DNA from 2 places in the Gluconobacter sp. genome. Region 1 is predicted to be linked to the other one. Evidence: predicted binding sites of a transcription regulator. Region 1 holds the regulator's gene; the other holds the start of a gene.

Region 1 (6,841 bases):
GAACTGTGATGATATCTGGCCGCTCCATGGCGAGGCCCCAGTGGACTGCGCCGAGAAAAGACAGGATGCATGCCCCATAGGCCAGAAGAATAACGGTTAGATGCGGGAGTGGAGAAAAAAGTCCTGCGAGGAAAATCCACCCACCAAGGGTCAGGAAAGGTATAAGTCCTGCCAAACCGAGGATCAGGGCGAGGAAAGGAAGACGCATGTCGTCGATTGACCTTATGTTCTGATTTTGAGACGAAACGGTGATCCGTTCCGAACGGTTATGAGCCACCCCCGGTTCACGCATATCCAGGAGAGCTTCCATTGAGCGCCATTGTTGATATCACCGCCCGCGAGATCCTGGACAGCCGTGGTAACCCGACCGTTGAGGTTGAGGTTGAGCTGTCGTCTGGTGCCCGCGGTCGCGCCGCCGTTCCCTCTGGTGCTTCTACTGGCGCCCACGAAGCTGTTGAGCTGCGTGACGGGGACAAGTCCCGTTACAACGGCAAAGGTGTTCTGAAGGCCTGTGGTTTTGTTGAAGACGAAATCCTTGAAGTGCTGCAGGGTGCAGAGTCTGAAGACCAGATCGCCATCGACAACGCGATGATCGAACTGGATGGTACGCCGAACAAGTCCCGCATTGGCGCAAACGCCATCCTTGGTGTTTCCCTTGCGGTGGCCAAAGCGACGGCCGAAGAGCTGGAACTGCCGCTCTATCGCTATGTCGGTGGCGTTTTCGCGCACACGCTTCCGGTTCCCATGATGAACATCGTGAATGGTGGCGAACACGCGGATAACCCGATCGACATTCAGGAGTTCATGATTCAGCCAGTTGGTGCGCCGACGCTAGCTGATGCCGTGCGCATGGGGTCTGAAATCTTCGCAGCTCTCAAGAAGGGCCTGTCCGCTGCTGGTCACAACACCAATGTTGGTGACGAAGGTGGGTTTGCTCCGGGTCTGAAGTCTGCTGATGAAGCTCTGAGCTTCATTACGAAGTCCGTTGAGGCTGCCGGGTATCGCCCTGGTGATGACGTGACCTTCGCCCTCGATTGTGCAGCGACCGAGTTCTACAGCAACGGCCGCTACAATCTTAAGGGTGAAGGCAAGGAGTTCGACTCTTCAGGCATGATCTCCTACCTCGAAGATCTTGCCAAGAAGTATCCGATTGTCTCCATCGAAGATGGTCTGGCTGAGGACGACTGGGAAGGCTGGGCTGAGTTGACCTCGCGCCTGGGTGATCGTCTCCAACTCGTTGGTGATGATCTGTTCGTGACCAATCCTGAGCGCCTTCGTCGCGGCATCAAGGCCAAGACAGCGAACTCCCTGCTCGTGAAGGTCAATCAGATCGGCACACTGACGGAGACGCTGGAAGCAGTCGAGACAGCCCACAAGGCTGGCTACACCTGCGTTATGAGCCATCGTTCTGGTGAGACTGAAGACGCCGTCATTGCTGATCTTGCTGTTGCTACGAACTGTGGTCAAATCAAGACGGGTTCCCTCTCCCGCTCTGACCGTACGGCTAAGTACAACCAACTGATCCGTATTGAGCAGCAGCTTGGAAGCGCAGCCCGTTATGCGGGTCGCAGCATTCTGAAGTCCGCCTGATCAACGAACGCCGGCCTCCATTTAGGAGGCCGGTTTTATATGCGCGTTAAAATAATCTACTGTCTTGAACAACAGTGATTGTTTCGCAGCCTCTCTCTGAGTTAGATTGTTGGGAAGTTTTCAAGCCAAGGGAGCCTGTTACCCCGCGTGAGACCCGTCAGACTTATCAAACGTGCCATCCGTGCGGTCGCTCCTCCTGTGCTCTTTCTGTCCCTGACAGCATATTTCGGGTGGAATGCGCTTCACGGCGCTCATGGTATCCGTGCCTACCAGGATCAGCTTGTGCTTCAGCAGCAGGCCATCCAGGCGCAACAGGATGCGAAAGATGAGCAGGCGGTGTGGCATCGTCGCGTGCTTGCGCTCAAAGAGAAGGCTCTTGATGCCGACATTCTGGACGAGCGTTCACGTGCCATGCTTAATCTGACGCGGAACGGCGATATTGTTATCCCCTACGGACCACACGATAAACTTTTCTAAGAGCCGCTTCAGGCTCTTTTTTTATGTTTGGTGAAGTTTTGTTTGCCAGAAACTGAGCCAATAAAAAAGGCGACCCGAAGGCCGCCTTTTTTAAAGTCGTATGATCCGCGAGATCTTACTTGATCTTGGCTTCGCGGAAGGTCACGTGCTTGCGGGCAACCGGGTCATACTTACGGACTTCCATCTTGCCCGTAGCAGAACGTGCGTTCTTCTTCGTGACGTAGAAGTAGCCGGTGTCAGCCGACGAGACGAGACGGATCTGAATAACGTTGCTTTTTCCCATGATACCCTCGGGCTTGCGCCGTCCTGATGCCGCTCGCAAGTGCCAAAGCAGCAGGTTGATCTAGTTCGGCGCAACATGCTGATTTGTATGTCCTAGGTCAAGGCTTTCTGAAGAAAATCCAAGGATAAGGTGCATTTTTCCGCAAAAACCAAGGTTTTTAGCCAGATAAAAGCTTTGTTGATGCCTGGTAGATGTTCTTGCAGGTGGACGAACGGGAACCTATAAGGAACAAAAGAGCGTCGCATAAGTTTATGCAGTGTCTCAATCTTCAGATTTTGCCTCCACCGAGGCGCATGGGAGCGCCTGTATGCTGACGCGTAAGCAGCACCAGCTTTTGCTATACATTGACGAACATCTTCGGCGGACGGGCTATTCCCCTTCCTTTGATGAAATGAAGGACGCCCTCGAACTTCGTTCCAAGTCAGGAATTCATCGCCTCATCTCCGCCCTTGAAGAGCGTGGCTTTCTGCGACGGCATCACCATCGCGCAAGAGCACTTGAAGTTCTGCGTTTGCCGCATATGGGGCTTGAGGCCCCTGCTGTGGATGCCGTAGCTAATCCGGCGCCTTTCGTTCCAACAGTTGTTGAGGGTGGTCGTCAGGATCTTCCCGGGACATTTTCCGAGGCGCCTCGCTCTCCCGTTGAAAACACAAGCGTTCAGCTTCCACTTTATGGACGCATTGCTGCCGGCCTCCCTATTGAGGCCTTGCAGGATGATAGCGCACAGATTCAGGTGCCATCGTCCCTGCTCGGCACTGGAGAGCATTATGCTCTCACAGTCGCGGGTGATTCCATGATTGAAGCTGGCATTTTGGACGGTGATGTTGCCATCATCCGTCGCGGCGAAGTGGCGGATAATGGTCAGATCGTTGTTGCGCTGATTGATGATCAGGAAGTGACGCTCAAGAAACTGCGTCGTCGTGGCTCTACGATTGCGCTGGAAGCAGCTAATCGGGAATACGAGACACGCATTCTGCCTGCTGCGCGTGTGCGCATACAGGGGCGTTTGGTCGCACTGTTCAGGCAGTACTAGGAAAACACTGCCTTGCCGGATTAAAGTTTCGGCAAGGCAGATAATTCCAAAGTACTATTTATTAGGAACTGACGGTACGCCGCGCACGACGCGGACTTTACCGTCAGGAGCGATCAGAGTGCTCGTTCCGTCCCCATTCGGGATGATGATTGTTTTGTCGGGGTTTTTGTTCAGGAAGCGACCAGCATTATCCGGAACGCTCGTCGGAAGCGTAGGAATAAAGTGACTGCGATCTTCCGAAACGCCCCGCATTGCGTCGATCTTCTCACCGACGGACATGGTATCGCCTGACTTCATCTGCGGCCCAGATACGCCAAGAGCACCGGCACCGGCGATGCCGCCCATGAAATTCTTGTCGAGTGTGGCGCCACCAAAATACGTGGCTGGATCGCCGAGAGCCTTATTAAATACGCTGTCAGGGTTTACCACGTCTTTAAGGGTTGGCAGAGGCTGAGGTGAGCCAGGCCAAATATTCCCACCTTCTGGCAGGATTGGTGCAGCCGCTACGAATTCACCGCGTGCTCTGCGAAGGTTCTCACTATCGCCATGGGGAGCATTAGGGTTACTTCCCGACCACAGCGCGGTGTCATTGAAAAACTTACCCATGCCCGCACAGCCGCTCAGGGCCAGAGGTAATGCCAGTAGAGCGGCCTTACGCATTGTGTACTCCCATAAGGTCGATCCCTGAACTCTAGCTGTCATAAATTAAAAGCGCCAGATGACGAGCCGATAACTGCAATAATAATCACGGCTAGTCCAGATCAGGAGACGATCTTTGAAGACTTGCGCGGCTGAGAAGCCATCATTCGGGTGAGCCCGGCAGTGAGATAACCCCACCCGCTCAGAACTGTTGGGATAACTGAAATCCAGAGCAGAATACCACCGGTCAGTGTGGCGGGCAGGAATGAGATATGCAGTGTGACTGCAGCTTTGTCTCCCCCGATCAGAAAACCGATCGCGACCATCTGAATGCCGGTCTTCCATTTCGCGAGCCGAGTGGATGGAAGTGTTGCGCGCTGGGAGGCCATGTATTCACGTAGGCCACTAACAAGAATTTCGCGCAGCATAATGATGATGGCCGCGTAGAGGGAATATACTGGGAGTACTGTCAGGCCTGCCAGTGCGAGCAGAAGTGCGCCAACAAGGAGCTTGTCAGCAATCGGGTCCATCATCCGCCCCAACTCGGAGAGCATCTGCCACCGACGTGCCAGGGCACCATCCAGATAATCCGTAATGCAGGCAGCCGTATACACAACGCAGGCCGCAACGTTACCGAGTGCGGAATGCAGCGCCAGCAAAGCAACCAGAACAGGAATGGCCGCAATACGGAGCAGAGTCAGGACGTTTGGCAGATCAGTCAGCATCACAAAGCAGTCTAGAACAGTTTATCCGTCTCCGGTATGCGCCAATCCGCTCTGAATGTGTGTATTTTTTATGCCAAGCCGGTGTTCAAAGGGAGACCTCACGGAATTGTTAGCTCTGTGTCCGTAGCCATTCTGGATGGAAGTGCCCGTAGATGGCTCTGGCCGTTCCCGAACTGATTCCCGGTGCAGTTTCAAGCTCTTCGAGACTGGCCTGTCTTACGGTCTTGGCTGACCCGAAGTGATTCAGAAGTGCCTTCTTTCGGGCACCTCCGATTCCCGGAACATCATCCAGTTCGGATTTCCGAAGCCCTTTGGAGCGCCCTGCCCTGTGTGTCGTAATGGCAAAACGATGGGCTTCATCTCTCAGGCGTTGAAGATAGTAGAGAACCGGATCTCTCGGTGGGAGTTGGAACGGTGACTGTGTTTCAGTGAAAAACCATTCGCGGCCAGCATCACGATCCGGGCCTTTGGCAATCGCCACAATGGGAATTCCCGTAACCCCAAGGTCTGCCAAGACATTGCGAACAGCGTTGAACTGGCCCAGTCCACCATCGATCAGCAGCAGATCGGGCCAGTCCTCAGGCCTGTCCCCGTCCTCTCTGTTTTTCCCAAACCGGCGCTCCATGACCTCCCGCATCATTCCGAAATCATCGCCTGGAGTAACTGGGCCTTTAATGGCATATTTCCGATAAGAGCGTTTTTCGAAGCCTTCTGGGCCACCCACGACCATGACGCCATAAGGCGCCTGACCCATGATGTGTGAGTTATCGTATGTTTCGATCCGCTGAGGCGTTTCAGGCAGATTGAAAACCTTTGCCACGCCTTCCAGAAGTTTGCGCTGACCCGTATTCTCCGCAAGTTTTCGCTCCAGAGCTTCCCGTGCGTTCAGGGCGGCATGGTCGACGACGCTCTTCTTCTCACCGCGTTGAGGGCAGGCTATTTCCACCTTCTGCTCTCTCTTGATGCTGAGAGCTTCCTCGACGAGCTTCTGTTCCGAAATTTCCTGATTCACCAGAATCACTGGTGGTGGAGGCTTGTTGTCGTAAAACTGAAGGAGGAAGGCAGACAGCACGTCAGCCGGGGTCTCTTCTTCTGCGTGAACAGGATAGAAGGCCCGGTTTCCGTTATTACGGCTGCCGCGAATGAAAAAGACCTGAATGCAGGTCTGCCCCGCGTCCTGCCAGATTGCTACGATGTCTGCATCCTGAATCGACGTCGGATTGATGGTCCCTGAGTTCTGGATGCTGGAAAATCCGCGGATACGATCCCGAATGGCAGCAGCCCGCTCATATTCCATGGCTGCGGATGCCCGTTCCATTTCAACGGCAAGCTCCTGCTGCAACTCAGTATTCTTACCCGAGAGAAACTGCCGCGCCTGCACGACCAGCTCGCTGTAATTTTCTTTGGAAATACGATCCACACAAGGGGCCGAGCAGCGTTTGATCTGAAACAGCAGGCAGGGTCGTGTTCGGCTCTTGAGAACCGCATCGGAGCATGATCGGAGGAGGAAAGTTTTCTGTACAAGGTTTAACGTCTGGTTCACGGCCCAGGCTGAAGCAAATGGCCCCCAGTAGGTCGCGCCTTTGACGGGCTTTCCGCGCTGTTTGGTGAGCTGAGGAAATTCATGATTTTCAGTCAGCATTAGCCACGGATAGCTCTTGTCATCCCGCAGCAGGATATTGAAGCGCGGCTTCATGCGCTTGATGTAATTCGCTTCCAGCAGAAGAGCGTCAGCTTCCGTCCGGGTAATGACAATCTCCATCGAGACCGTCATGGACACCATGCGGCGCAGACGTTCCGGCAACTGGGCTATACGCGTATAGGAAGAAACGCGTTTCTTGAGGCTTAACGCCTTGCCCACATACAGAACCTCCCCTTTTTCGCTGAGCATGCGATACACGCCAGGGCTGTAGGGAATGGTTTTCAAAGCATCCCGAATGGCCTCGACGCCCTGCTTTCTTACAACGGGAACAGGAGCTTCTTCAGGCGTCATTGAGGTTTCTGTCTCTGTGGGCGTGGGGTCAGTCATGCCAGTTCTTCAGTCATCCACTGATCCTGTGGACAAGTCTGTGGGTTGCTCCATGACAGAATCAT
Region 2 (6,841 bases), on a different contig from region 1:
AGCCACGGATTGTGACTGGGTTTCCAGTCCTGATGCCCGGCAGTATCGCTCATTTCACATAGACCGTAGGAACGACGGAAAGACCAAGAGCGAGTGGCAGCTGCGGATCAAGACCGCTGTCGATCAGGATCTTCACCGGAATACGCTGCACAGTTTTCACGAAGTTGCCTGTCGCATTTTCTGGCGGGAAGGTGCTGAAGGATTCACCGGAGCCAAGCTGAATGGAATCCACGTGGCCCTGCAGTTTAAGCTGTGGGTACGCGTCAACTTCGATGTCCACTTTCTGACCCGGACGCATGTGGGTCAGCTGTGTTTCCTTGTAGTTGGCCACAACCCAGACTTCTGGCTGGACGATCGTGAACATCTGCTGGCCGGTCTGGACGAAGTTGCCACGCTCGACACTACGCTGGGACACCCAACCATCATGAGGGGCGCGAACCTGCGTCCATTCCATGTTGAGCTCAGCCTGTTCCAGGGATGCCTGGGCAGACTTCAGATTGGCTTCTTCCTGCGAGACGCGGGCATCCGCATTCGCGACATTGGCCTTCACCGGCTCAGCCTGCGTCAACTGACCCTGCGCCTGCATGACACGGGCTCTGGCTTCTTCAAGAGCTGCACGAGCGTAGTCAATGTCCTGCTGGGACGTTGCGGCACGTGAAACACTGCGCTGGCGCTTGTAATCTGCTTCAGCCTTCGTCAGCTGGGCCTGAGCGGCAGAAAGACTGCCCTGAGCCGTTACGAGCTGACCTGGGAAGTTCTTGTGCGCCACTTCAACCATCAGCTGATAGGCCTGCATGTTGGCCTGTGCCTGCTGGATTGACGCCTGTGCCTTGTGCAGGGATGCCGCGTAGTCGCGGTCATCAATGGTCAGCAGAAGATCACCGCGATGCACATACTGGTTATCGTTCACCAGCAGCTGCGTCACATACCCGTTCACGTGCGGCGCAATGGCGATCTTGCGACCGGCCGTATAGGCGTCGTCCGTCTCGATGTTATTGCGGGTCAGGAAGAGGTATGAACCAATCCCCACCAGCACCAGAACAACCAGACAGATCAGAAGCACCCGTACAAGGGGATTACGCTTTTTCTGCGGTTTTCCGGACGCTCCGGACTGCTGTTCGGCCTGCGCTTGGTCGCCCTGCGCCATATCGTCTCTCTCGCTTTAAACGGGTCTGTCCGAAGTGACCGGCTGAATGAAATGGCCTCTGAAAAGGCCGATTGACCGATCGGTTCGGTCATCCATGACATATTGTATGGCCGCCTTCAAGCCGGAAAAAACTGATGCGTTTCCTTTCAGGTGAAGAAGGTTTTTCCTTGCGCGCCCTCATCCGTAAGACGAAATTTTCTTATCCTGAGAGAGTACCTCAGCCGTCCTCTGACAGAGGACGGCTATCAGAACGTGGTCTTTATCTTTTTCAAACCGTCAATCAGGCGCTGACGTTCCTGCTCGGCTTGCTCCGTTGGTCCAAGACGCAGAATCCATGATGGATGAGCCAGACTCAGACGGTGCCGTCCCGTCTGTGCATCCTCACGCATGATCCCACGGAAATCTTTCAGTTGGGCGGAAGGCCCCTCCATGGCGCGCAAAGCTGTTGCCCCAAGCGTCACGACAAGCTGTGGCCGGATCAGGTCTATTTCCTGCCGTAGCCAGGGCTGACACGCCTGAATATGCTCCGCCCCAGGTGTTTGATGAATGCGCCGCCTGCCATGAGTACTGAAACGGAAATGCTTTACTGCATTCGTCATATAGAGGGAGTGGGGTTCAACGCCTGCTTCCGCCATACACTCCCTTAAAAGGGAGCCCGCAGGACCAACAAAAGGACGCCCGGCCAGATCTTCCTGATCGCCCGGCTGCTCTCCGACAATCATGACTTTTGCCGCCTCAGGCCCTTCCCCGACGACGGCCTGCGTAGCATGACAGTGAAGAGAGCAAGCCTGACAGGCCCGAATTTGCTGCGTCAGTTCTTCCAGACCACCTACTGAGGGCACGTCAGCCAGAACGGTTTTCTGGCGATTCTGGAGAGCCTGATGGAATTTGGGCGCAGGAAGAGCCTCCTGTGCCGCCATTTCGGCCACGCGTTTTTCCGCCTGCGCCACCAGATGGGGAATCAGGTTAGCCTCTGGCAGGTTATGCCAGTAACGCCGCGGCATTTCATTGCGCATCGCTTTCGTCCGGACACGGGCAGGATTGAAAGTCGAGGCGTAATAGGTCTGCCAGAGCTGATCCACGTCATCATCAAGCACCTGCTTTTCACAGGGCTCGAAAGAGCAATGTACCGTCTCGCCATCCCATCGCAAAGAGCCGCGCGGCGTCAGGATCATCCAGTCCATATCTGCGAAACGGCCCGCGAAAAAAGAAGAGACTTTTTCCAGCACATGATGGTCCGGCTCAAACCAGGAAAGAAAACGCCGCCGACCCGTCTCCGACGTTCCCTGCTCCCGGAAGCGCACGAAAGCCGTCATTTTATGGGCCGCCCGGCGAACCTGATGCACCATGCGACGCGCCTGCGCCACATCCTGATCTGTCACCACCGACAACAGGTTCGGATCACTCTGAAGACGCCAGAGCAGCCGGTAAGCTAATGCGAACCGCTCAGCACTGGAGTGGCAGAGAACATCTTTCAAAAGGGGCAGGCTCGATGCTTTGAGGCGAACATCCCGCACGACTTCGCCTTCAAACGTCTGATTTTCAGCCGCGTGAAACAGATCCAGATCGGCCTCAGGATAGCGCCAGAGGATCTGGTCCGGAGGAATGTCACGCTGAAGCGCCATTCTGGCCTTTTCGCGCCAGCCTTCAAACGCGCTGGTATCCGCGAGCCTGACGGTAACCGGCATTTACAGAAGCCGCATCTGCTGTGGAGCCGGCAGAAAAAGAGTCCGCAAATCCTGACGATCCGTCAGACGCGCGGGGCTCCATCCGGATGCCTTGACGAACGGACGCACCTTTTTAATGGAGACGTTCAGCCGCGCCAGATCTTCCAGACGGATTGTCGTGTGCTTTCGCGCAGACAGCAGCGCGGCAACGGTCCGAACCCCAAGCCCAGGGACCCGCAGCAGCATTTCTTTGGAGGCAAGATTCAGGTCCACTGGAAATTGCGCGCGGTTATCCAGAGCCCAGGCCAGCTTGGGATCAATCTCCAGATCCAGCATTCCATTGGGCCGTGATGCTGTCAGTTCGCCAAAATCAAAGCCATAGAACCGGAAGAGCCAGTCCGCCTGATACAGCCGGTGCTCCCGCTGTAACGGTGGGCTACGCACAGGCAGGATCGCTGAAGCATCTGGAATGGGGCTGAAGGCTGAATAGTAAACGCGGCGCAGGCCGTAAGACCCATAGAGACCCGAGCTACTGGCCAGAACATCCTGATCCGTCGCGGCATCTGCCCCGATGATCATCTGTGTACTCTGGCCGCCCGGTGAAAAGCGCCCTGCCCGTCTACCCGTATGTGTCTTCTCTTTGGCCGCATCAATCTTGAGACGCATGTCCCCCATCGCGCGGCGGATATTTCCGGCATCCTTCTCCGGCGCGTAATCCTTCAGGCCCGTTTCTGTCGGCATCTCGACGTTGATCGATAAGCGATCCGCATACAGGCCTGCTTCCTCCAGCAATTTGGGAGACGCATCCGGGATCGTCTTGAGATGGATATATCCGCGAAAACCATGCTTGAGCCGCAGGTCCCGCGCGACCTGCACAAGCTGCTCCATCGTATGATCGGACGACCGGATAATCCCCGACGACAGGAAAAGCCCCTCAATGCAGTTCCGACGGTAGAACTCCAGCGTCAGCCAGATCACTTCATCAGGCGTGAACTTCGCCCGCTCAACATTTGAGGACGAGCGGTTGATGCAATAGGCGCAGTCGTAAACGCAGAAATTGGTCAGCAGGATCTTGAGCAGCGAGATGCAACGCCCATCCGGCGTGTAAGCATGGCAGATCCCATTCCCGGTCGTGGAACCCAGACCGCCCGTTTTGGCAGAGTCCCGCCGCGTCGATCCACTGGATGCGCAGGACGCATCGTACTTTGCCGCATCGGACAGAATCGCAAGACGTTCAGACAGAGATTTCTTCATGCATTGTTCTTATTTCGTTCCTATCTATAAAATGCAAGAACTGCTTAAAATTTACCGGTTGTTTGCCTCTTTCCTGTCAAACCCTGTCACCGTTTTTTAAAGACGAAGATTCAGGTTCCCTTAACCATTCAAGGCCTATCGTGAAGGAGCAAAACTGCACCGACGGAGAATGTCTCGATGTCCATGTCAATCAATACAAATACAGCCGCCATGTCGGCTCTCCAGGTTCTGAACCAGACGACGGACCAGCTGAGCAAGACGCAGAACGCCGTGTCCACAGGCAAGAGTGTCAGCTCCGCCTCTGACAGCCCGGCCATTTACGCCATTTCCCAGACAATGAATTCCCAGATTTCGGCCCTGTCCGGCGTCTCAACCGGTCTTCAGTTTGCGGGACAGGTTCTCAGCACAGCCTCTTCTCAGGCTGGGTCCATTTCAAGCGTTCTGAGCAGCATGTCCGAGACGGTCACAAATGCTGCCAATAACGGTGAAGATCAGGACACCCTGAACACCCAGCTGAGCAGCTACCTGTCTCAGATCGACGTGGCCACGTCGAACTCGACCTTCCAAGGGGTAAACCTGCTGTCCGGCTCTACGAGCAGCAGCGTGAAATACACGCAGATTTCTGCTGCTCAGGACATCAATGGCAACCTGTTCACACTGAATGGTGCCGACGCCACCTCGACCGGTCTGGGCCTGCAAGGGCTGAGCACGGATATGAAGGGTGTCACGATCGACACGAGCGCAGTCACGGCTCTCGCAGGTTCTGGCGCGACCGCCACGACACTGACCCTGAAGAACCTATCTTCTGCTGACAGCAGCAATGCGACAGCATCAAACCCAGCCATCACCACGTCCTTCGTTCTGGACTCAAAGCCGGGTGATACCACTGACGGTGCTGCAACATCTGTCGGAACAGCCATTGCTTCTGGCCTGACAGACACTGCCACCTCCGTGGCAGTCAACAAGGATGGCACGCTGACAATCGCCGATGCCACATCCAAGAAGGCATCTGATGGTACGACGACGTACTCCCTGACCAATGGCGACACCATCACTGCCAAGGCTGATGCCAGTGGCAACATGACCTATAGCGCTGCCAAGGTTGGTGATCTGGATACCAACGGCAATGCGAAAGTTCTGACGCAGGTTGTGGACGTCAACGTCTCGAACGCCTCCACAACCAAGACCACAAGTGACCAGCTTTCAACGCTGGTGACGGCCCTGGGAAACGCCGGTTTCGGCGCCCAGATGGCAAACGACGGCAAGCTGACGATTGCCGGCGGCAATCTCGACGCAGCCGACGCAACAGCCACGACAGGCGCGTCGGTCAGCCTCACAGGGACGACAGGCGCTGCCACAGTAGCGACCACTTCCGGCACGGACGTTGTCCAACTTGCTGTTTCTGGCGCCATCAACAAGATGAGCCGCATTTCTTCCAGCATCGGTGTGGCTTCCAATACCGTTACACAGCTTCAGACGTCCAACAGCACGCTGTCTGATGCCCTGACGACGGGCGTGGGCGCCCTGACGGATGCTGATCTTGCAGCGGAAAGTGCCAAGCTTACGTCCCTGCAGACGAAGCAGCAATTGGCCATCCAGTCCCTCTCGATTGCGAATTCGCAGTCTTCCAACATCATGTCGCTCTTCCGCGGCTGATGATAGTGGGGCGCTGGTGAAAGCCAGCGCCCCTTTCTGGACTGTTCCAAAAGTTTCCCGTTTCCCGGGAGACTTTTGAAACAGTCCTTTTGTAAAGGAGCATCATGTCCGTGACCTATGGCATGTCACAATACCAGAACCAGTCCGGCACTTATCTTCCGCCACGGGAAGTGGAAGCCATGGCGTTCAGACACGTTAATGGGCTGCTTTCGGCGGCAAAAACACGCTCAGATCGGCAGGCCGCATTGTCTGCCAATCTCAAACTCTGGGGCATTCTGATGCAAGGGGTCCAGCGGACGGACTGCCCTTTGGATGCAATTCTGCGCAAAGACCTGACGACCGTTGGAACCTGGTCTATGCGATACGCCAATGTTGCACTGAACTCGGATACATCCCTTCAGGCTCTCATTGATATCAATATGGACATGATTGAAGGTCTATCAGCTTCTGCTGCCCCTTCCCCATATGCGGGACCCGCGGCATCAAACGAAACTCGCGCAGCTATTCAAATGGTCGGGTGAAAACTACTCCTCCCATGCCTTTGGCAGGACATGGGAGATTTTTTCATTCCTGACATACATTGCCTGTCAGGAATGACAGAGCATCATTTACGGTTATCGCTGCGGTCAACGTCCGGAATGACATGGTCCGGATCAAGCGTTACGGCCTTCACCGGACCATGGGCTTCAAACGTGACCTTCAAATCGCTGGTCTGCCGCCAGGCTTCCGTCGGGATACGGCGGTCCAGCGTTGTTCCGTCCTGATATTCGACGCGTAGAACAACAGGAAGAGGCAGGGTGCCGTAGTTCAGAACCTGCACAGACACAGGGTCCGTTCCTTTCTGCTCCACAGTTCCAACAGCGTAATCAGGCGCGGCGTTAGAGAAATACCATCCGCGCCAGAACCATGAGAGATCCTCACCGGCTTCGCTGCTCATCAAGCGAAAGAAATCCGATGGCGATGGGTGATGAAAAGCCCAAACGGCAATGTAGCGACGGAAGGCAGCGTCAAAACGCACAGGTCCGAGAATCTGCTCTCGCAGAAGCTTCAGCCCATAAGCTCCTTTGAAATAGACAACGCTATGGCGGTAAGTTTCGGAGACCTCGTCTGCCCCGGC

The links. The regulator LexA, encoded in region 1, represses DNA repair genes until DNA is damaged. The targets are predictions, from matches to a motif close to TGTTCTANNTANGTTC.
Region 2: a site for LexA is predicted at 4,073-4,088, ahead of ABF979_RS07000 (putative DNA modification/repair radical SAM protein). Genes of this name have one in related genera too.

Annotation. Positions count from the first base shown of each region.
Region 1 covers NZ_JBDOBO010000014.1:43,574-50,414, forward strand. Annotated here, with positions in the region: gene ABF979_RS07595 (DUF3429 domain-containing protein) at 1-208, opposite strand, end outside; gene eno (phosphopyruvate hydratase) at 310-1,590, shown strand; gene ABF979_RS07605 (FtsB family cell division protein) at 1,738-2,067, shown strand; gene rpmG (50S ribosomal protein L33) at 2,183-2,350, opposite strand; gene lexA (transcriptional repressor LexA) at 2,658-3,383, shown strand; gene ABF979_RS07620 (hypothetical protein) at 3,438-4,043, opposite strand; gene pgsA (CDP-diacylglycerol--glycerol-3-phosphate 3-phosphatidyltransferase) at 4,145-4,747, opposite strand; gene uvrC (excinuclease ABC subunit UvrC) at 4,857-6,776, opposite strand.
Region 2 covers NZ_JBDOBO010000012.1:37,329-44,169, reverse strand. Annotated here, with positions in the region: gene ABF979_RS07015 (DHA2 family efflux MFS transporter permease subunit) at 1-53, opposite strand, end outside; gene ABF979_RS07010 (HlyD family secretion protein) at 50-1,147, opposite strand; gene ABF979_RS07005 (UdgX family uracil-DNA binding protein) at 1,393-2,835, opposite strand; gene ABF979_RS07000 (putative DNA modification/repair radical SAM protein) at 2,836-4,068, opposite strand; gene ABF979_RS06995 (flagellin) at 4,252-5,724, shown strand; gene ABF979_RS06990 (flagellar biosynthesis regulator FlaF) at 5,829-6,245, shown strand; gene ABF979_RS06985 (M1 family metallopeptidase) at 6,329-6,841, opposite strand, start outside.